Regions from separate parts of the Pantoea brenneri genome, predicted to be linked through region 2. Evidence: predicted binding sites of a transcription regulator. Region 2 holds the regulator's gene; each other region holds the start of a gene.

Region 1 (4,978 bases), on a different contig from region 2:
CCGCCTGGGCGGTGCCAATGGTCGACTTGGCGCCGATATATTCTGACATCAGCATCACGCCGACGATAAATGCCGGCATCGCGCGTGAGCCTTCCATAAAGTCACCGCTGCTTTTGCTGCGCAGCCGCCAGGTCAGCCAGGTGGTAAACAGGATATAGGCGACCACCATGCCAACGATCAGCAGGGTGCTCTCAGTAGAAAATGCTTTCATCATGACCTCGATTGTTCTGGCAGATGGCGACCATCAGGTTCGTTCTCATCTGACCGGTAGGATACAAAGATGATGGTCGTTCCCCGGCAGGGCAGGCTGACGACACGCCAAAAGGTGATGAGTCATTGGTGCCAGCCGCGAGCGGTTCGCGGTGTCGTTTCAGGACCTCACCCCGGTCCTGCCGAAGACGCAGGGCATCCGCCCTGCTGGCGATTACTGCAGGTACTGATTGACGATCTGGCGGATCTGCTGCTGCTGATCGGCGCTGAACTGCACCGCATAGCGGCTGTCACCTACGTCAAAGCCCAGCAGGCTGACCGCCTTTTTCACCGCAGCAGGAGAGAAGCCGATGTTATAGAGATCGGTGCGTAAACCGGTGACGCGCTCCTGTGCCTGATGCGAACCGGCAATATCGCCGGCGTTAAACTGCGCCCAGATGGCGTTGATCGCCTCGGGCGCCACGTTTGCCAGCCCGGAAATGCAGGCGGAGCAGCCATCGACGAACCCCTGATGAATCAGCGAGTCGGGGCCGTTCAGCACATCGAAGTGATCGATGCCGTCGGCAGCCTGCAGGAAGCCACTCAGACTCTGGTAGCTGCCGGCTGAATCTTTGATACCGATGATGTTCGGATGTGCCGCCAGCGTCCTGACGGTGTCAGGCTGCAGAGTATTGCCGGTACGCGCCGGGATGTTGTAAAGGAACAGCGGCACCTCAAGCGCGTCTGCAACGGCGTGGTAATGCGCGATCAGCTCCTGCTGCTTTAACGGCACGAACCATGGCGTAATCACCGAGACGGCATCAACGCCCAGCCTGGCGATCTGCTTACCGAGGCGGATGGTTTCACGGGTTGATATCTCGCCGATGTGCGCCACCACCGGCGCACGGCCGTTGACTTCATCGACGCAGGTTTCGGTGACCGCGATCTTCTCCTGCTGATTCAGCACAAAGAATTCTCCGTTGGTGCCGCCGCAGAAAATACCGTTACCGGCATCGAGCTGGCGTCGCACCTGCTCACGCTGGGCAGCCGGATTAAACTCACCGTCGCGATCAAAAGTGGTAACGATGGCGGTCAGTACCCCGGTTATTTTTTTGTTCATGGCAATCCTCATTGCGCCGGGTGAGAAGGAAACAGCGTCAGGTAGACTGCGCGCACATCGTCCGCCGTCACGGCCAGCGGCACGTTTTTCATCAGGCGCTGCACGTCGAGCGCCGCATCGACTAAATAGGGCAGGTGATCCGGGCTGATGCCCAGCGCTTCCAGGCTGGCCGGCAGCTGCAGGCGCTGAACCAGTGCGCTGAAGTAATCGACCAGCGCATGAGATTTCTGCTCCTCGCTTAAGCCGGTATCAGCCTCGGGCAGCAGATCGTAAGCCTGAGCAAATTTGCTCACCGCCGCGGGCCGGACAAAGCGCATGCAGGGGGCCAGCAGAATGGCATTGGCAACGCCGTGCGGCAGATGATATTTGCCGCCGAGCGGGTAGGACATGGCGTGGACCAGGTGCGTCCCGGCGTGGGCAATCGATGCACCACCGTAGTATGAGGCCCACAGCATCTCCAGTCGCGCCGCTAAATTGTGTGGTTCACGTAACGTGGTTTCGAGGCTGGCGAACAGCTTCTTCATGCCGATCAGCGCATAGTTATCGCTCACCGGATTGGCGACCGTGGCGGTGAAGCACTCAATCAGATGGCACAGCGCATCAATCCCGGTGGATGAAGCAATATGCGGCGGCATGCTGGTGGTGAGTTCCGGCACCAGCGCGACCCAGTCGGGCAACATCACCGGTGAAATAATGCCAACCTTGGTCTGTTTCTCCGGAATCGCCAGAATCGCATTCGGCGTGGCCTCCGAGCCGGTCCCGGCGGTGGTCGGAATCAACAGCGAGCGAACGCGGCGCTGCGGTTTCTCGCCTGCCAGCAGCGCATCCAGTGACGGCGCATCCCCGGCGCACAGCACTGACAGCAGCTTAGCGACATCCAGCACGCTGCCGCCGCCGATGCCAATCACCAGTTCAACCTCCTGCGCTGGCAGGGCGCTGACAATCGCCGCCACATCATGCTGACCTGGCTCTGGCGGAACGCTGTTCACCACACTGAGTCCGGGGATCTGCTGCCGGAGTTGTCCCACCAGTGCCTGCACGGCGGGAATGGCTTCAATGTTGTTATCGGTTACCACTAACGCTGTCGTGATGCCGTCGAGCAGATAGCGCATGTCGTTCAACGTCTGATAGCCGCTGATCACCGTGCTGTTGATATTCATCTCACACCCTTGTTGGTAATTTCTGAAGCAATGATTGATATCGCTCAGAGTAACGCTGACGTAATCCCCTTGCTGTGGCTAATTTTATAGGACATATCGATTTCGATTAATTTGATCTTGCTCACATATAATCAATCATGATTGAATATAATCAATTGCAGCGGCAATAGCCTGACAGGAGAGACGATGAGTTCGTCATGGTGGAAAACCCCGGTAGTGGTCATCGCCGATGACTTTACCGGAGCCAATGATGCAGGCAGTGGGCTGGCACAGGCCGGTGCCCGGGTTCAGGTGCTGTTCAGCCCAACGACGCCTGCAGATAGCGAGGCAGCGGATGTCTGGGTAATCAGCACCGACAGTCGGGCAGTCACGCCCGTGGTGGCGGCAGAGCGGATCACTGAGGCGGTGGGCCACTACGCTCCGCAGATTGCGCAGGGCTGGCTGTTTAAAAAGATCGACTCCACGCTGCGGGGCAATGTCGCTGCTGAACTGCGGGCGGCGCTGGCAGCCAGCGGTAAACGTCTGGCGCTGGTAGCACCGGCCGTGCCGTACCTCGGCCGCACTACGCGTGCCGGTCAGGTCTGGCTTGGCGATCGTTTGCTGACGGATACCGAATTTGCCAGCGATCCCAAAACCCCCATCGTCAGCGCCAGCGTGCTTCAGCAACTGCACATCGACGGGGATCAGATCGATCTCGCCACCCTGCGCAGCGATCGGCTTGAGCAGCGCTTAACGGACGCCCGCGGCGTGCTGGTGGTCGATGCTGAAAACGACACTGACCTGGCTCGCCTGATGGCAGCCGCGGCACGGCTGAGTGAAAAACCGCTGCTGGTGGGTGCGGCAGGCTTAAGCGAGGCACTGGGCCGCCATCTCGCCGCCCGGCCTGCGCCGTCGTCATCGGCGGAAAGGAGAGTTAGCGGTACGGCGGTTGACGCAGGTGTCCACGCAGCACGACCGGTACTGGCGGTTATCGGCTCGATGAGCAGCCGCGCACAGCAGCAGATCGCCACGCTGGCGACCCAGCGGCAGGTGACGGTGGTGGATGTTGATATCCGTCAGCTGTTCCGCCAGCCCGCCTGGCCCGATGCAGCGGACTGGCTGGGACAAGCCACAGCGGCGCTACGTCAGGGACGACATACGGTGATCCGCACCTGTCAGCATGCTTCACAGCGGCATGAGATTGAAATGCTCTGCCAGCAGTTTCAGCTGACGCGCCAGCAACTGGGCGAAGCGATTTGTCAGTTGCTCGGTGAGATGACCCGCACGTTGTGTGACAGCCAGCTCCCGCATGCGCTCTATCTGTCTGGCGGCGACGTGGCGATTGCCGTCGCTCAGGCTCTGGGTGCCAGCGGATTTCAGATTCAGGGCCTGGTGGCGGGCTGTGTGCCGCACGGGGTTCTGCTTAACAGTGAATTTACCCTGCCGGTGATGACCAAAGCCGGTGGCTTTGGTGATGAAAACACCCTGGTAGCAGCCATTGGTTTTATTGAGGAGAAGTCGAGTGAGTAAAATTATTGCGGTCACCATGGGCGATCCGGCGGGCATCAGCCCGGAAATCATTATCAAATCGCTGTTGGAAGGTGAGTTGAATGGCGTGCCAGCGGTGGTTGTCGGCTGCGCTGCGACGCTGCGGCGGATTATGGCGATGAACATTACGCCACAGGCGGAACTGCGGATTGTGGATCGGGTGGCATCGGCCCACTTTGCGCCCGGCATCATTAACGTGATCGATGAACCGTTAGCCGATCCTGAAGCGCTAAAGCCAGGTATGGTGCAGAAGCAGGCGGGCGATCTGGCGTGGCGCTGCGTGAAGCGCGCCACCGAACTGGCGCTGGCGGGCGAGGTACAAGCTATTGCCACCGCGCCACTCAACAAAGAGGCGCTGCACGCGGCGGGTCATCTCTATCCGGGTCACACTGAACTGCTGGCGCACCTGACCGGCACTCAGGATTACGCCATGGTGCTCTATACCGATAAGCTGAAGGTCATTCACGTCACCACCCATATCGCGCTGCGTAAATTCCTCGATACCCTGAGCCGTTCACGCATTGAGACGGTGATCGGCATGGCGGACACCTTCCTGCGTCGGGTCGGCTTTACCCAGCCGCGCATCGCCGTGGCGGGCGTCAATCCGCACGCCGGTGAAAATGGCCTGTTTGGTGATGAGGAAATGACTACGGTCGCCCCGGCGATTGCGGCAATGAAAGCACAGGGCATCGCGGTGTCGGGCCCCTGTCCACCGGATACGGTATTCCTGCAATGTCAGGAAGGGCAGTACGATATGGTGGTGGCAATGTACCACGATCAGGGACACATTCCGCTGAAGCTGCTGGGATTCTACGATGGGGTGAACATCACTGCGGGCCTGCCGTTTATCCGCACCTCGGCGGACCACGGCACGGCGTTTGATATCGCCTGGACAGGTAAAGCGAAGTCTGAGAGCATGGCGATCTCTATCAAACTCGCGATGCAGCTCGCATAGGGAAATATGAAGGGACAGAGCCGTCTT
Region 2 (4,978 bases):
CGTCCACGTGCCGTTCAACGATCTGGCCGCGGTTAAGGCGGTTATCGACGATCACACCTGCGCTATCGTGGTCGAACCGATTCAGGGTGAGGGCGGCGTGGTGCCCGCAACCGAAGAGTTTATGCACGGGCTGCGTGAACTGTGCGATCAATACCAGGCACTGCTGGTGCTGGATGAAGTGCAGAGCGGTATGGGACGCAGCGGCAAGCTGTTTGCTTATGAGCACTATGGCGTGCAGCCCGATATTCTGACCTCGGCCAAAGCGCTGGGTGGCGGTTTCCCGGTCAGCGCCATGCTGACTACCCATGAGATCGCCTCCACCATGGCCCCTGGCGTGCACGGCACCACCTACGGCGGCAATCCGCTGGCCTGCGCCATTGCCGAGACCGCGCTGGATATCATCAATACCCCGGCAGTGCTGGAAGGCGTTGGCGTCCGGCGTCAGCAGTTTGTCAGCGCGCTGCAGGCGATTGATGCGAAGTACGATCTGTTCAGTGATATTCGCGGCAAAGGCCTGCTGATTGGCGCGGCGCTGAAGCCTCAGCATGCCGGCAAGGCGCGCGATATCCTCAATGCGGCAGCCGCTGAAGGGGTAATGGTGCTGGTGGCCGGCACGGACGTGATGCGTTTTGCACCTTCGCTGATCATCGAACCCGCCGACATCGAAGAGGGTATGCGCCGCTTCGCCACCGCCGTCGGCAAGGTGATTACCGGCTGATTTAGTTTTTGCGTAACCGTCTGCTCAGCCAGCGGCCATGTTGCGGTCGCTGGCTCCACGCCAGAGATGAAATGGTGTGCATCACGCTCAGATGATCCAGAATGCGGCGTACATGCTGTTCCACCACCGTGACCGGCCCTTCATTAATGTTTTCCAGCTCATCCAGCAGGTTAACCTGCGAACTGGCACCATCATATTCCAGTCGCTGCTGACAACGTTGCAGCGCAATTTCGCAGGACTGCAGATAACGCTCAGCTAACGTGGCGGTCAGCATGGTGTGTTCACGCGCCAGAATCGTCATTGCATTGATGTGCTCAACAATAAACTGGCTGTGGGTGACCCACAGACGCATATCCTTGAGGTACTGAGCGTTAAAAGCCGGTTCCTGCATCGCCTGGTTCAGGGAGTTAAACAGCGCATTGTGAGCCTGATTGACCCGTACCCGCTGATACGCCAGTTTCTCCGGTGACTGTTCCGCCCCCAGCAGCAGCCGTAGCGCATCCTGATAGGTTTCCAGCGCGTCATGGGCGTTTTGCCGCAATAAGCCACTCTGCCACTGCGGCCACAGCCACAACATTCCGCCAAAGGCGATCAGGCAACCCATCAGCGTATCCATCAGGCGCGGCAGCAGGAACTGCGCCCCATTCAGCGACAGCAACTGCAGCGAGTAAACCGCCGTCACCGTAAAGCCGATCATCGACCAGCCGTAAAACTGGCGGGTAAACCGGTAGCTGATAAAGGTGATCACCAGCATGATCAGCAGCACCAGCGACTCCGGCACCGCCAGGCGTAAGGTGGCAGCCGCAATCACCAGGCCGGCAAAGGTGCCCAGTGCCCGGTGCTGGATGCGAACGCGGGTGGCGCTGTAGCCGTTCTGGCTGACGAACATAATGGTCATCAGAATCCAGTACGGTTTAGGGATGTTGAAAAACAGCGCCAGTGCGCTGCCCAGCATCAGCATCACCGCAAAGCGCCCGGCAGTGCGCAGTGCCGACGAACGCCAGGACAGATAGCTGCGCAGCGCCGGCAGAAGCGGCAGACGGCGCTGACGATCGGCCATCAGGTCACGTTGATAGAGCGGTTTTTGGGTGCGCAGCACCCGCGCAATCCGATTGAAGTGGTAGAGACAGAAATTTCCCACCGGATTGTCAGGATGCTGGCGGGCGATTTTTTCCAGCGCGCTGAGCTGCTTCTCCATGCCAAAACGATCCGGCAACTGGTGATAGAGAATGTTATCCGCCAGCACCCGTAAGCGGGCCGAAATAGTCTGGGCGTTCCAGCGGATCACCGCTTCGGCATAGCTCTGCTCCACCAGTTTCTGCACCTCTTCCGGCTGATGCAGGCTGACCGAGATGTGCTCCTGCAGGTCCAGCGCCACCTGAAAGGCGCGGGTCAGCCGCTTATGGCTGTGATCCCGGCTGGCGGAAAGCATGTGCATCTGCTGGTAACAGGTGGTGATCATATCGACCACTTTTTGCTGACGCGCCAGCAGCGGCGGCAGGGCCTTTTCCGGATCGGTCAGCTGAGTCAGCAGGGTATATTTGGCGTCGCAATAGTTGGCCAGCTCACGGTAGATCAGGCTCAGGCTTTCACGCATCGGCTGCTCTTTCCACAGCCAGAACCAGAACCAGTTAAACAGCCCATACCATAGCGTGCCGCCGATATAGAGCAGCGGCGGCACATAGATCGGCATACGGCCAATCAGGCTCAGCGTGAAGATGGCGGCGATCAGGGTGCCGGGCAGCAGACGGCCGTGCAGCGGGCTGATTTCGCCGGTGACCCCCAGCAGCAACGGCAAGGCGAACAGAATCAGCGGCAGCGGAATGGCGTGCTGCGTCAGCCACTGAATCAGAAAGCTGCCGAGCGCAAACAGGCTGCCGCCGACAATCAGGCGTTTGAAGAAGCGTTTATGCGGGGTATCCAGACCGGCGATATTGCAACAGGCGGGAACTAACGAGAACAGCAGACCTTTTTGCAGGTCGCCAGCCAGCCAGCCCAGCGCCACTGGCAGACAGAGCACCAGGGTTTGCCGCAAGGCGTAATTGACTTCAGGATGGTAAATAATTCGACGCCACATCGGCCCAACACAAACAATAACGGCGCGATGTTGCCATCACGCCGTGGGTGACAGGAATTAGCGGGTGCCGTAAACGACGATGGTTTTGCCGTGTGCAGAGATCAGGTTCTGATCTTCCAGCATCTTCAAAATACGGCCCACGGTTTCACGTGAACAACCAACGATTTGGCCAATTTCCTGACGAGTAATTTTAATTTGCATGCCGTCGGGATGCGTCATGGCGTCTGGCTGCTTCGCCAGGTTAAGCAGAGTCTGAGCAATGCGTCCGGTCACATCGAGGAAAGCGAGATTACCCACTTTTTCCGACGTAACCTGCAGGCGACGCGCCATCTGCGACGACAGTCGCATCAGGATATCCGGGTTAACCTGGATCAGCTGACGGAATTTCTTGTAAGAAATCTCCGCCACTTCGCACGCGGTTTTGGCACGTACCCAGGCGCTGCGCTCCTGACCTTCTTCGAACAGGCCAAGCTCGCCAATGAAATCGCCCTGATTCAGGTAAGAAAGAATCATCTCTTTGCCTTCTTCATCTTTGATCAGAACCGCAACGGAACCTTTCACGATGTAGTAAAGCGTTTCAGCTTTTTCACCTTGGTGAATCAGCGTACTTTTGGATGGATACTTGTGAATATGGCAATGGGACAGGAACCATTCGAGTGTAGGGTCTGTTTGCGGTTTGCCGAGAACCATTCGCTATTATCCTCTGTTGTAATCGTGCCCAAAATACAGGGGGCAGTTTCCCTGTCAGGCGATGAAAGCTTCAAGCGTTTCCCTTACAGGAAATTATTCGGGCTGCATTCGGCGCAGTGCGCATCATTCTTCCCGGCTTCGCCATCGGGTGACGAAAAATATTTTCAGCACTGTTTGTAGCACAGCTTTTGCCGACTGTCTTCTGTTGTCTCGCTTCAGCTAACGGCGGATTTCTCTGGATTGCTGTTTACCAGGCGAAAGCGTACTCTGACGGCAAAACCGCATATTCTGGAGCGAAAATCATGCAGGCAAGAGTGAAATGGGTAGAAGGGCTGACATTCCTCGGTGAGTCGTCATCCGGACATCAGGTATTAATGGATGGCAATTCGGGTGATAAAGCGCCCAGCCCAATGGAGATGGTGCTGATGGCGGCGGGCGGATGCAGCGCCATCGACGTCGTTTCAATTCTGCAAAAAGGTCGCAACGATGTGGCTGATTGTGAAGTAAAACTGACCTCAGAACGTCGTGAAGAGGCGCCGCGAATCTTTACGCACATCAACCTGCACTTTATCGTGAGCGGCAAAGCGCTACAGGATAAGGCGGTCTCACGCGCGGTGGATCTTTCTGCTGAAAAATATTGCTCGGTCGCCATCATGCTGGGTAAAGGGGTTACCATCACCCACAGCTATGAAGTGATCGAACTGTAGTAGCCGCAAGGGTCATTGCAGACCTGCTAACTTCACTTCCAGTATCTGATGCAGGTTGCTTTAAGTCTGTGCCTGGGCAGGGAATCCGTTTTGATACTGTGCCTGCGCAGGGAACCGGGTCAGATCGGAAAGTCGTTTAAGCCAATCCCTGGCCGCTCGGCCCGCGCGATTACGCACCTCATCCCTGAGGCGCGCCCGTAGCCGGGCCAACGCTTTGCGTTGTTCAAAAACGCTCCCGGCGTTTTTATCCGGGCGGCGGGACGCTTTCCTCTTCTGACCCGGTTCCCAGCGTGTTGAACTTATCTATTGCTGCCAGATTCTTTCTGCCCAGGGGTTGTCTGTAGCGACCTTCCTGAAACCGGATGCGGTTGTCGAACGTGAAGCGAAGGGAGCATATGCCTGTAGCAAAGCATCGCGGGCCAGGGATGGCCCGTGCTGAGCCTGCCAGGGATAGCGGTTTTGCGTCTTTGCGAAAGGTGTATGCTCCCTGAAGCCTGCCCAGGGATAAGTCTTTAGCCGCAGGAAAGCCAGTTTTACTCTCTTTGTTAAAGACATCTGCTCTCAGAGCGGTTTTTGCTGGCCTCTTATTCTATCCGCTTGCCTTCCACCAGCCGCTTCACCAGCGGACCCATGATCAGCTCCATCGCCAGCCCCATTTTTCCGCCCGGTACCACCAGCGTATTGATATGCGAGATGAACGATCCCTGCAGCATCGCCAGCAGATAAGGGAAGTCGATATCGTCCAGCGCCTGGAAATGGATCACCACGAAGCTCTCATCCAATGAC
Region 3 (4,978 bases), on a different contig from region 2:
CCGTACCATCGGCGAAGCCTGGCGTGAGGCCTGCAGTAAAAAGCGCCGCAGCCGTAGCGATCAATTCTTTATGTCATTACGCGTAAATGTTCAGAGCGTGCTGGTGACCTATGCAGTGAAGCGTTTTGTTGATAATCTGCCCGCCATATTTGACGGTAATTTCAATCATGCCTTGCTGGAAGATGATGGCGAAGAGGGCCGTTTGTTGCAGTTGTTCAAAACGGTGGCGCGCCAGCAGGTATTTAATCATTCCGAAGTCGAGCAGCTGGAATTACAGGGATATCGGGTTATTAAGGGATTACTGGAAATTTATCAGCCGCTGATGCTGCTCAATTATGAATCGTTTACCACGCTGATAAATGAAGACTTTCTGCGGCACCATCCGATTGAGACCCGGCTTTTTCATAAACTTTCCGGCAAGCATCGTAAAGCTTATCTGCATAAAATGCGCACCCTGGTGGTGGAACATAAATATGAGCGCCTGCTGTGGGAGCGATATTATCGTTTTCGTCTGATTCAGGATTATATTAGCGGAATGACCGATCTCTATGCCTGGGATGAGTACCGGCGGCTGATGGCTGTCGAATAATCACCAATTGTAAAGAGCGCGAATAAATTTTTACCTTTGCTTGAAACTTTAAAAGGAACTTCGCGCTAAAACATTTATCTCAACACCGACCACAGCAATGGTCTGAACAGTTATCCTCAAGAGAAACCAAAAATGAAAAAAAAGAGTTTAATGTTAAGTGCGCTGGCCCTGAGCCTGAGTATGGCCCTGGCGCCCGTCACGGTTTCCGCTGCGCAAACCGCCTCTTCTGATAGTCAGCAACTGCCGAGCCTGGCACCGATGCTGGAGAAGGTGATGCCGTCAGTGGTCAGTATCAGCGTTGAAGGCACCACCACGGTGAAAACGCCGCGTATGCCGCAGCAGTTCCAGCAATTCTTTGGTGATAACTCGCCTTTCTGTCAGGATGGCTCGCCGTTCCAGAGTTCACCGATGTGCCAGAGCGGCGACGGCTCTGCTGGCGGCGCGCCGGCACCAAATACCCAGCAGGAAAAATTCCGTGCGCTGGGATCGGGCGTGGTGATCAATGCTGAAAAAGGCTATGTGGTGACCAACAACCACGTAGTGAATAATGCCACTAAAATTCAGGTCCAGCTGAGCGATGGCCGCCGCTATGACGCCAAAGTGATCGGTAAAGATCCCAGCTCCGACATTGCGTTGATCCAGCTGCAGGACGCTAAAAACCTCACGGCGGTGAAACTGGCCGACTCTGACAATCTGCGGGTCGGTGACTACACCGTGGCGATCGGTAACCCGTATGGCCTGGGTGAAACAGTCACTTCAGGTATCGTCTCCGCGCTGGGCCGTAGCGGCCTGAATGTGGAAAACTACGAGAACTTTATCCAGACGGACGCGGCGATTAACCGCGGTAACTCCGGTGGCGCGCTGGTTAACCTTAACGGTGAACTGATCGGCATCAACACCGCGATTCTGGCACCGGATGGCGGCAACATCGGTATCGGCTTTGCTATCCCGAGCAACATGGTGAAAAACCTGACGGCGCAGATGGTGGAGTTTGGTCAGGTTAAACGCGGTGAACTGGGTGTGATGGGCACCGAGCTTAACTCTGAGCTGGCGAAAGCGATGAAGGTCGATGCACAGCGCGGAGCCTTTGTCAGCCAGGTACTGCCTGGTTCGGCGGCGGCGAAAGCCGGTATCAAAGCGGGCGATGTGGTGGTGTCGATGAACGGCAAGCCGCTGACCAGCTTTGCTGCGCTGCGTGCTGAAGTCGGTTCATTGCCGATTGGCACCACCCTGAAACTGGGTCTGCTGCGTGATGGCAAACCGCTGGATGTGTCGGTTCAGCTGCAGCAGAGCAGCCAGGCGAAAGTCCAGTCGGCCACCATCTACACCGGCATTGAAGGGGCCGATCTCAGCAATAGCGACGCTGGCGATAAAGGGGTTCGCGTGGATAACGTCAAAGCGGGCAGCGCTGCCGCTCGTATCGGCCTGAAAAAAGGCGACGTGATTCAGGGCGTGAACCAGCAGCCGGTGACCAACCTGGGCGAACTGCGTAAAATCCTTGATTCCAAACCGTCGGTGCTGGCGCTGAACGTCAAGCGCGGCGACAGCAGCATCTACCTGCTGATGCAGTAAGCGGCAAGGCATTGCTATCAGGCGGACTTCGGTCCGCCTTTTTTATTGCCTCAATTCGTGCCGGTCAGAGTGTGATGCTGACCGCAAATTCACTAAATGCCCACCTGGCTCTGTGCAGTTGCACAATGTTCTGGCCGCCTTGCATGCGTATTCTATCTCTCCCCCTCTTTTTCAGGAGTAATGGATGGCTACCTATCATCTTGATGCCCGGCTGGCGCAGGATATCGTGGCGCGCACCATGAAAATTATTGACAGCAATGTCAACGTGATGGATGCGCGCGGCCGGATTATTGGCAGCGGCGATCGCGAGCGCATTGGGGAATTGCACGAAGGCGCGCTGCTGGTGCTCTCTCAGGGGCGGGTAGTGGACATTGATGAAGCGGTGGCGAAACATCTGCACGGGGTGCGGCCCGGCATTAATCTGCCGCTGCGGATAGACGGCGATATTGTCGGGGTCATCGGCCTGACCGGTGAGCCGCTGGCGCTGCGGCATTATGGTGAGCTGGTCTGTATGACGGCGGAGATGATGCTGGAGCAGGCGCGACTGCTGCATATGCTGGCGCAGGACAGCCGTCTGCGCGAAGAGCTGGTGCTGAATCTGATTCGCAGCGATACCCTGTCGCCGCAGCTGACCGAATGGGCGCAGCGGCTCGGCATCGATCTTAATCAGCCGCGCGTGGTGGCCGTGGTTGAGGTCGATAGCGGCCAGCTGGGCGTCGATAGCGCAATGTCAGAGTTGCAGCAGCTGCAAACGTTGCTGATCACGCCGGAGCGCGACAACCTGATCGCCATTGTTTCGCTGACCGAAATGGTGGTGCTGAAGCCGGCCCTGAATGGGCACGGCCGTTACGATCAGGAGGATCATCGTCGGCGGGTCGAGCAGTTATTACAGCGAATGAAAGAGAGCGGCCATCTGCGGATGCGGATTGCGCTGGGAAACTTTTTCACCGGCCCCGGCAGTATTGCGCGTTCCTATCGTACCGCCCGCACCACCATGATGGTTGGCAAACAGCGTATGCCCGAGGTGCGCAGCTATTTTTATCAGGATCTGGTGCTGCCGGTGCTGCTCGACAGTCTGCGTGGCGGCTGGCAGGCCAATGAGCTGGCGCGGCCACTGGCGAAACTCAAGAGTATGGATAACAACGGTTTGCTGCGGCGAACGCTGATCGCCTGGTTCACCCATAATGTGCAGCCGAGCGCGACTGCGCGTGCGCTGTTTATTCACCGTAATACGCTGGAGTATCGGCTGAATCGGATTTCGGAGTTAACCGGGCTGAATCTCGGGCACTTTGACGATCGGCTGCTGCTCTATGTGGCGCTGCAGCTGGATGAGCAGGGATGAGCGGGGCGGTAACGCCGACATAAAAAAGGCCAGCAGAGCTGGCCTTTTTCGTCACTGACAGCCGATTAACGACCGTTGCGGGTCAGTTTTTCGAGGTCAGATTCGATTTCGGTAATTTTGTGTGACACTACGCTTTCCAGGTGGCGCAGGTCATCAAGAATTTTACGTTTCAGATCCACTTCAACCTGGTCGCGCTGGCAAATCTGGTCCAGCTCGTCAATCACGTAACGCAGATTCGGGCTGATTTCCTGTACTTCTTTGTAGCCCTGGGTAGCGTGATCGGCCACCACTGTTTTACGCTGACGCGGGTATTTGAATTTCACGCTTTTCGCGAAAAACTCGCCTTTATCTTTGCGGAAGTAGATCTTCAGAATATCGTTATTGGCTTCCTGACGCAGGCTGTAACGATCAATATCATCCGGATTACTGATACCTAAGCTTTTCAGATTGTCATACATAGCGTTGTTTCCATCAAAAGGTGAGAAGCGCGCAGTCTTGTTCATGACGTCTGACAACTGTAGACATAAATAAGCAGGATGAACATTGCGCGACGGGATTTAACTGGCGCGGATTATGACCTGAATAAAAAATAAACGCACCAGTTAATTCGCGGCGCAAAACAGGATGTTGGCGGGGAAGTGTAAAGAAAAGATGACGGGCCGGTTTCCAGCCCGTCACTTAAATCAGTCGATGGTGCGCAGCAGTTCGTTGATACCTGTTTTGCCGAGCGTTTTCGCATCGACTTTCTTCACGATTACCGCACAGTAGAGGCTGTAGCTGCCATCTTTAGACGGCAGGTTACCTGAGACCACTACGGAACCGGCTGGCACGCGGCCGTAATGCACTTCGCCGGTCTCACGGTCATAGATTTTGGTGCTCTGACCGATGTAAACGCCCATTGAGATCACTGAGCCTTCTTCAACAATCACGCCTTCGACGATTTCAGAGCGTGCGCCAATGAAGCAGTTATCTTCGATGATGGTCGGGTTGGCCTGCAGCGGTTCCAGCACGCCGCCGATGCCTACGCCGCCGGAGAGGTGAACGTTTTTACCAATCTGCGCACAGGAGCCAACGGTTGCCCAGGTATCCACCATGGTGCCTTCATCCACGAATGCGCCAATGTTAACGTAAGAGGGCATCAGCACCGTGTTGCGGGCGATATAGGCACCCTGACGCACAGCCGCTGGCGGAACCACACGGAAACCGGCCTCTTTGAAACGCGCTTCATCCCAGCCAGCAAATTTCATCGGCACTTTGTCATAAAAACGGGTTTCAGCACCTTCCATCACCTGGTTGTCGTTGATGCGGAAAGAGAGCAGTACCGCTTTCTTCAGCCACTGATGCGTTACCCACTCACCGTCGATCTTTTCGGAAACGCGCAGTGCACCGCTGTCCAGCAGAGAGATAACCTGGTTGATGGCATCACGGGTTTCACTGTCAACGCTGGCTGGGGTGATATCAGCACGACGTTCGAA
Region 4 (4,978 bases), on a different contig from region 2:
GCTGGTTCTCTCTCTGTTTATCTGGCGCATTACCTGCGGCACCATCGCCGTGAGTTCCGTCAACAACGATATCTCAGAGTGCTTCTACTGGATTACCATCATGTTTTCTCAAACGCTGGGCACCGCGTTAGGTGACTGGACCGCAGACAGCGAAGGTCTGGGCTACGACGGCGGGATCCTGCTGTTTGTTGGCGCACTGGCCATTATCTGGGCCGCCAGTCGCTTTACTTCGCTTTCGCGGACTGGGCTGTTCTGGGCGGCCTTTATCCTGACCCGCCCGCTCGGCGCGGTAGTGGGCGACTTGCTGGATAAGCCGGTGGCATCCGGCGGTCTGGCGCTGAGTCGCTATAGTGCCTCGCTGGCTCTGGCGCTGATTATTATTGCGTTTCTCTGGCTGCTGCCTCAGCGCCCGGCGATGAAAACTGCTACCGCCAACGGATAAAAAAAGCGCCACCGGCAGCGTTGCCGACGACGCTCAGCGCTCGTGAATACATTCGGGGCCGCCAGCAATGGCGGCTTTTTTATTATTCAGTGCAGGCCAGGCCGGGAAGGTATCGTTGCGGCGCAGGCTGTCGTGCCTTAAAGAAGTCCCGCTTCTCACTCAACGCCAACATTGTGTATCCGGGATCAAAGCGAAATGGCATCCTGCAAAAGCCACGCTCCAGCGCCGTCAGCTGCGGCTCAATACCAGCTTCAGCCCTGCAATGCCGAAGCAGCAGGCTAACAGCGCATCGAGCCCGCGCCGGATACGCCGATAAAAAGCACTCATCACCGCAGTGGAGAACAGCAAGGCATAGCCACAGAACACTATCACGCAAATAGCGGCACAACCGCAGAGGATGGCGGGCAACGCAGCGGCCGTCGCGCCCGGCTTGAGCGCGACGGACATAATAGCGACCCAGGTGAGAATGGCTTTTGGATTACCGATGTGCATCAGAATGCCCTGGCGGAACAGCTTGCCATAGGCGACCTTCTCATCGCCTGGCGCGAATTGTGCCTCGTCCGGTCGGCGTAGCGCGGATTTACCCGCTTTGAAGGCAAGCCACAGCAGATATAACCCCCCGCCAATTTTCAACACGATCAGCAGTTGGGCGAAGGTCGCCAGCACGGTCAGCACGCCGCAGGCCGCCAGCAGCGCCCACAGCATGGAACCGCCAATCACCCCACCTGCCAGTGCCAGGGCAGCGCCGCGACCTTTTTTCATCGCTGTCCCCATAATCGCCATATTACTCGGCCCAGGGCTGGCCGTTGCGACAAAGTAAGTGGTGTAAATCAGGATTAACTCGTGCGAAAGCGCCATGTTTGCCTCGGTTATCAGATGGAGTGCCCGTTGCCACTTTATATCGGGATCCGCGAAAGGTGTTGAGTGAATTTAAACAAATTCCGCACCCCAACTGGGATGCCGGCAAACGTTGTCAGCATCTGATCGGTGGAAGCTAACATGACCCGGCAATGAAACAGGCTGCCGCTGACTGTTATTCTGCACCAGACAGAGCGATGACCTGCTGGTCAAAAATCAATACTATTGCCCACTTCTGTCAGAAGCGGGCATTTTAGCCGGCAGGCGCGTGTCCGTTATTAATCAAACCGGATGCCGCTCTCACTGGCGTTCCATGCTGCGAACGTTGTTCTGCCGCCTCTCCTGCGGACAGGCAATGCAGAAGGACGCCATCTGCTGGGCCAGCGCTATTCAAGCCGACTGGCAATCAGCCTCAGCTGCTCGGCGATCTGCTTCAAATCGCGCTGCTGCTGTCCGGCGGCACCGGTCGAGCTGCGTACCACCAGCCTGGCGGGCAGGATAGAGGAAGAACGCTGCTCATCGTGCTCGCTGGCTAACAGGATACGCGCTACCGCCTCTTTGCCCTGCAGATCGAGATCCAGCGAAACCGTGGTCAGCGCCGGATGGAAAAACGCGCTTTCATAGGTGTCGTCGTAGCCAATCACTGAGATCTGGCCCGGTACCGAAACGCCGCGCTGATGCAGTGCGCTTAGCACGCCTAACGCCATCTGATCGTTACCCACCAGCAGCGCGCTGAAATCGGGCGCTTCGCGCAGCAGTTGTAAAACCCCGTTGTAACCACTCTGCGCATCCCAGTTGCCGTGGCTGATGCTGACCGGCTTCAGGCGATAGCTTTCGAGCGTGTCCAGCCAGCTTTTTAACCGCAGGTTGGCCGAAACCGACTGCTCAGGACCGGCCAGCAGGGCGAATTCCCGATGCCCCTGCTCATAAAGATATTTGACGCTGGCGCGGGTGCCGTCAGCCGGATTAAACGAAACGTTAAACACGGCGCTGTAAGGATCAACATCGAGGAAAAGACAGAGAATATCGTCGTTCTCCTGCGCGATGTGCTCTGCATCGCTGCTCTCCAGCGGGACGTTGATGATCACCTTATCAACCCGCTGAGACTTCAGCTCATTGATACAATCCTGCAGGCTTTGATTGACGTTCTCATCAATCATCGCGATCAGCACCTGATAATCCGCAGCGTTTGCATAGCGTTTTACCGCGGCGGCCACCTGCGACGGGGCATGCAGCGCCAGCGAGGTGGTCACCAGACCCAGCGTGGTACTCTGTTTGCCCACCAGCTGCTGCGCCAGCCTGTTTGGCACATAGCGCAGGGTTTCAATTGCCTGTTCCACCTTGCGTCGCGTTGATTCTGAGACGTTTGCCGATTTGTTTAAAACCCGCGAAACCGTCTGATAAGAAACGCCTGCATGGCGGGCGACATCTTCTAAGGTGGCATTTTTTGATTTCATAATTCGCATCCCTGATGACCAATGGCGAAATGTTATCACAGCTCACCACCCCGCCAGGTTACCCCAGTCACATTGCATGAGTAAAAACAAAAAGTAATACCTTCACATCCCGCAATTTGGTGATCTGATTCACCATTCGTTACATAACTATGTCATTTATTTGCAATGCATCACACATTACCGCGATTTAATTTGTCACTCCTCTGACAAAAAGCGTTTACTGCCGCTGTCATGTGAACGTATTACAAATACAAAATGAGGATAACATGGAAACAAGGTTACGTACTGCTGCTGTGGCGCTCGCTGCGGCCCTGACTTCTCCAACGCTGTACGCTGCGATCGACAACATCGATTTCCACGGCTATCTGCGTGGCGGCGTGGGTGTGTCACAGGATGGCGGTATTGAAGAGTATCAGAAGAATAAAATCGGCCGACTGGGCAACGAGGCAGATACCTACGGCGAGATCGAACTGGGCAGCGAAGTCTACAAAAAGGATGATGTCAGTTTCTACGTTGACACCATGGTCAGCATGTTCTCCGACGGCTCTAACGATAACGAAACCACCTTTGGCGACGATGCGCAGTTTGGCCTGCGTCAGCTTAATCTGCAGATCAAAGGACTGGTGCCAGGCGATAAAAATGCGGTGATCTGGGGCGGTAAACGCTACTACCAGCGCCACGATCTGCACATCATCGATACCAAATACTGGAATATTTCCGGCTCCGGGGCCGGTATTGAAAACTATACGCTCGGTCCGGGTGCCATCTCGTTCGCGTGGATCCGGGGCGATGCTAACGATGTGGATTACCGCGTCGATGGCGATAACGATGTGAACATCAACTATCTTGATTTGCGCTATGCGGGCTGGAAACCCTGGAGCGGAGCCTGGACCGAGTTCGGCATCGATTACGCCATGCCAAATACCACCAAAAAGCAGGAAGAGTATGGCGGCCTGTATGACGCGGACAACGGCGTGATGCTGACCGGCGAGATCAGCCAGGACATCTGGGGTGGCTATCAGAAACTGGTGCTGCAGTATGCTGATAAAGGCCTGGCGCAGAACATGATTTCACAGGGTGGCGGCTGGTATGACATGTGGAACGATACCAGCAACGCCAAAGGCTACCGCGTGATCAACACCGGTCTGCTGCCGATTACCAACAGGTTCTCGCTTAATCAGGTCTTCACCTGGGGTTCCGCAGATGATGTGACCGCCCAGACCAGCAAAAGTACCCTGCTGTCGCTGGTAGGACGCGGTCAGTATCAGTTTACCGAGTATGTTCGCGGCATCGGCGAAGTTGGCAGTTTCTGGCAGAAAGATGAGAACAAAGTCGGTGGCGACTACAAGCAGGCTGGACAGAAATATACCCTGGCGCTGGGTCTGGCCGCCGGTCCGGAATTTATGTCACGCCCGGAACTGCGCCTGTTCGCCTCTTATCTGAATGATTCGGAAAACGGACACAGCTTCCAGGATAACACCAGTAATGACACCTGGAACTTCGGCGTACAAGTCGAAGCCTGGTGGTAAACGCACTATCTCCTCGTTGTGATCTTTATTTTCAGGCTCTTTATGCAGGGGCTTATTTGGATAACCGGTGACGGTTATCCATTTTTTTATTCCGCCTGAAAGAAGCGCGACTCCAGTAGCTGACGCAGACGATCGGACCGGGTACCGAAGATCGCGTGCACCTCGTGCCCCAGAATCACCACGCCAATTGCCCCCGCCTGTTGCAAGCCAGCCGTATCCACCGCCGCCAGCGATTTCACCGTCACCCGCAGCCGGGTTAAGCAGGCGTCCACCTGCTGAATATTGTCTCGCCCGCCAAAGCAGCGCATCAGCTGATCCAGCAGTTCACCGTTAACCGGTGCCTCACCGACAGGCGGTTCCTGCCGGCTGACGTAGTGCTTAAACGATTTCAGACTCACCATTTGGGTCTCCTTCAGATAAGAAAAAGGCGGGCTGCTGCCCGCCACTCAACACTGATAAAGGTAAAAGAATCGAATACCTGCCCGGCAACCTGTGCCGAAGCGGCACTCATCCTGCTCCTTTTAGACAGACAACCTCTGCTAAACCAGCGCCCTACCAACAGTCCAGCTCAGCCATCCAACCGACAACGCCTGAAGCCAAAAGCGTGGAAGAACAGCATCACGGGCCAGGGATGGCCTGTGATGAGCGGGCAGGGATGCCGTCTTTTGCATCTTTGCATCTTTGCATCTTTG

Evidence for each region. Region 2 encodes CRP, which controls carbon source genes, mostly activating them, when cyclic AMP is high. Its sites were predicted from a motif close to ATGTGANNNNNNTCACAT; they were not measured.
Region 1: AABB92_RS15730 (iron-containing alcohol dehydrogenase) is a predicted target of CRP. The motif match lies at 2,579-2,596, and genes of this name have one in related genera.
Region 3: AABB92_RS15910 (CdaR family transcriptional regulator) is a predicted target of CRP. The motif match lies at 2,231-2,248, and genes of this name have one in related genera.
Region 4: AABB92_RS12600 (maltoporin) is a predicted target of CRP. The motif match lies at 2,916-2,933, and genes of this name have one in related genera.

What each region holds. Positions count from the first base shown of each region.
Region 1 is NZ_JBCGBG010000003.1:482,838-487,815, forward strand. Features, by position in the region: gene AABB92_RS15720 (sodium:solute symporter family protein) at 1-211, opposite strand, end outside; gene AABB92_RS15725 (dihydrodipicolinate synthase family protein) at 425-1,309, opposite strand; gene AABB92_RS15730 (iron-containing alcohol dehydrogenase) at 1,318-2,469, opposite strand; gene dtnK (D-threonate kinase) at 2,656-3,978, shown strand; gene AABB92_RS15740 (D-threonate 4-phosphate dehydrogenase) at 3,971-4,951, shown strand; gene AABB92_RS15745 (DeoR/GlpR family DNA-binding transcription regulator) at 4,958-4,978, shown strand, end outside.
Region 2 is NZ_JBCGBG010000005.1:19,797-24,774, reverse strand. Features, by position in the region: gene argD (bifunctional acetylornithine/succinyldiaminopimelate transaminase) at 1-718, shown strand, start outside; gene AABB92_RS17515 (YccS/YhfK family putative transporter) at 720-2,795, opposite strand; gene crp (cAMP-activated global transcriptional regulator CRP) at 2,853-3,485, opposite strand; gene AABB92_RS17505 (OsmC family protein) at 3,788-4,192, shown strand; gene AABB92_RS17500 (phosphoribulokinase) at 4,777-4,978, opposite strand, start outside.
Region 3 is NZ_JBCGBG010000003.1:521,721-526,698, forward strand. Features, by position in the region: gene dgt (dGTPase) at 1-589, shown strand, start outside; gene degP (serine endoprotease DegP) at 722-2,161, shown strand; gene AABB92_RS15910 (CdaR family transcriptional regulator) at 2,346-3,503, shown strand; gene AABB92_RS15915 (DUF3461 family protein) at 3,569-3,961, opposite strand; gene dapD (2,3,4,5-tetrahydropyridine-2,6-dicarboxylate N-succinyltransferase) at 4,187-4,978, opposite strand, start outside.
Region 4 is NZ_JBCGBG010000002.1:393,624-398,601, reverse strand. Features, by position in the region: gene AABB92_RS12615 (COG4705 family protein) at 1-442, shown strand, start outside; gene AABB92_RS12610 (LysE family translocator) at 671-1,300, opposite strand; gene AABB92_RS12605 (LacI family DNA-binding transcriptional regulator) at 1,687-2,757, opposite strand; gene AABB92_RS12600 (maltoporin) at 3,024-4,286, shown strand; gene AABB92_RS12595 (PTS sugar transporter subunit IIB) at 4,373-4,687, opposite strand.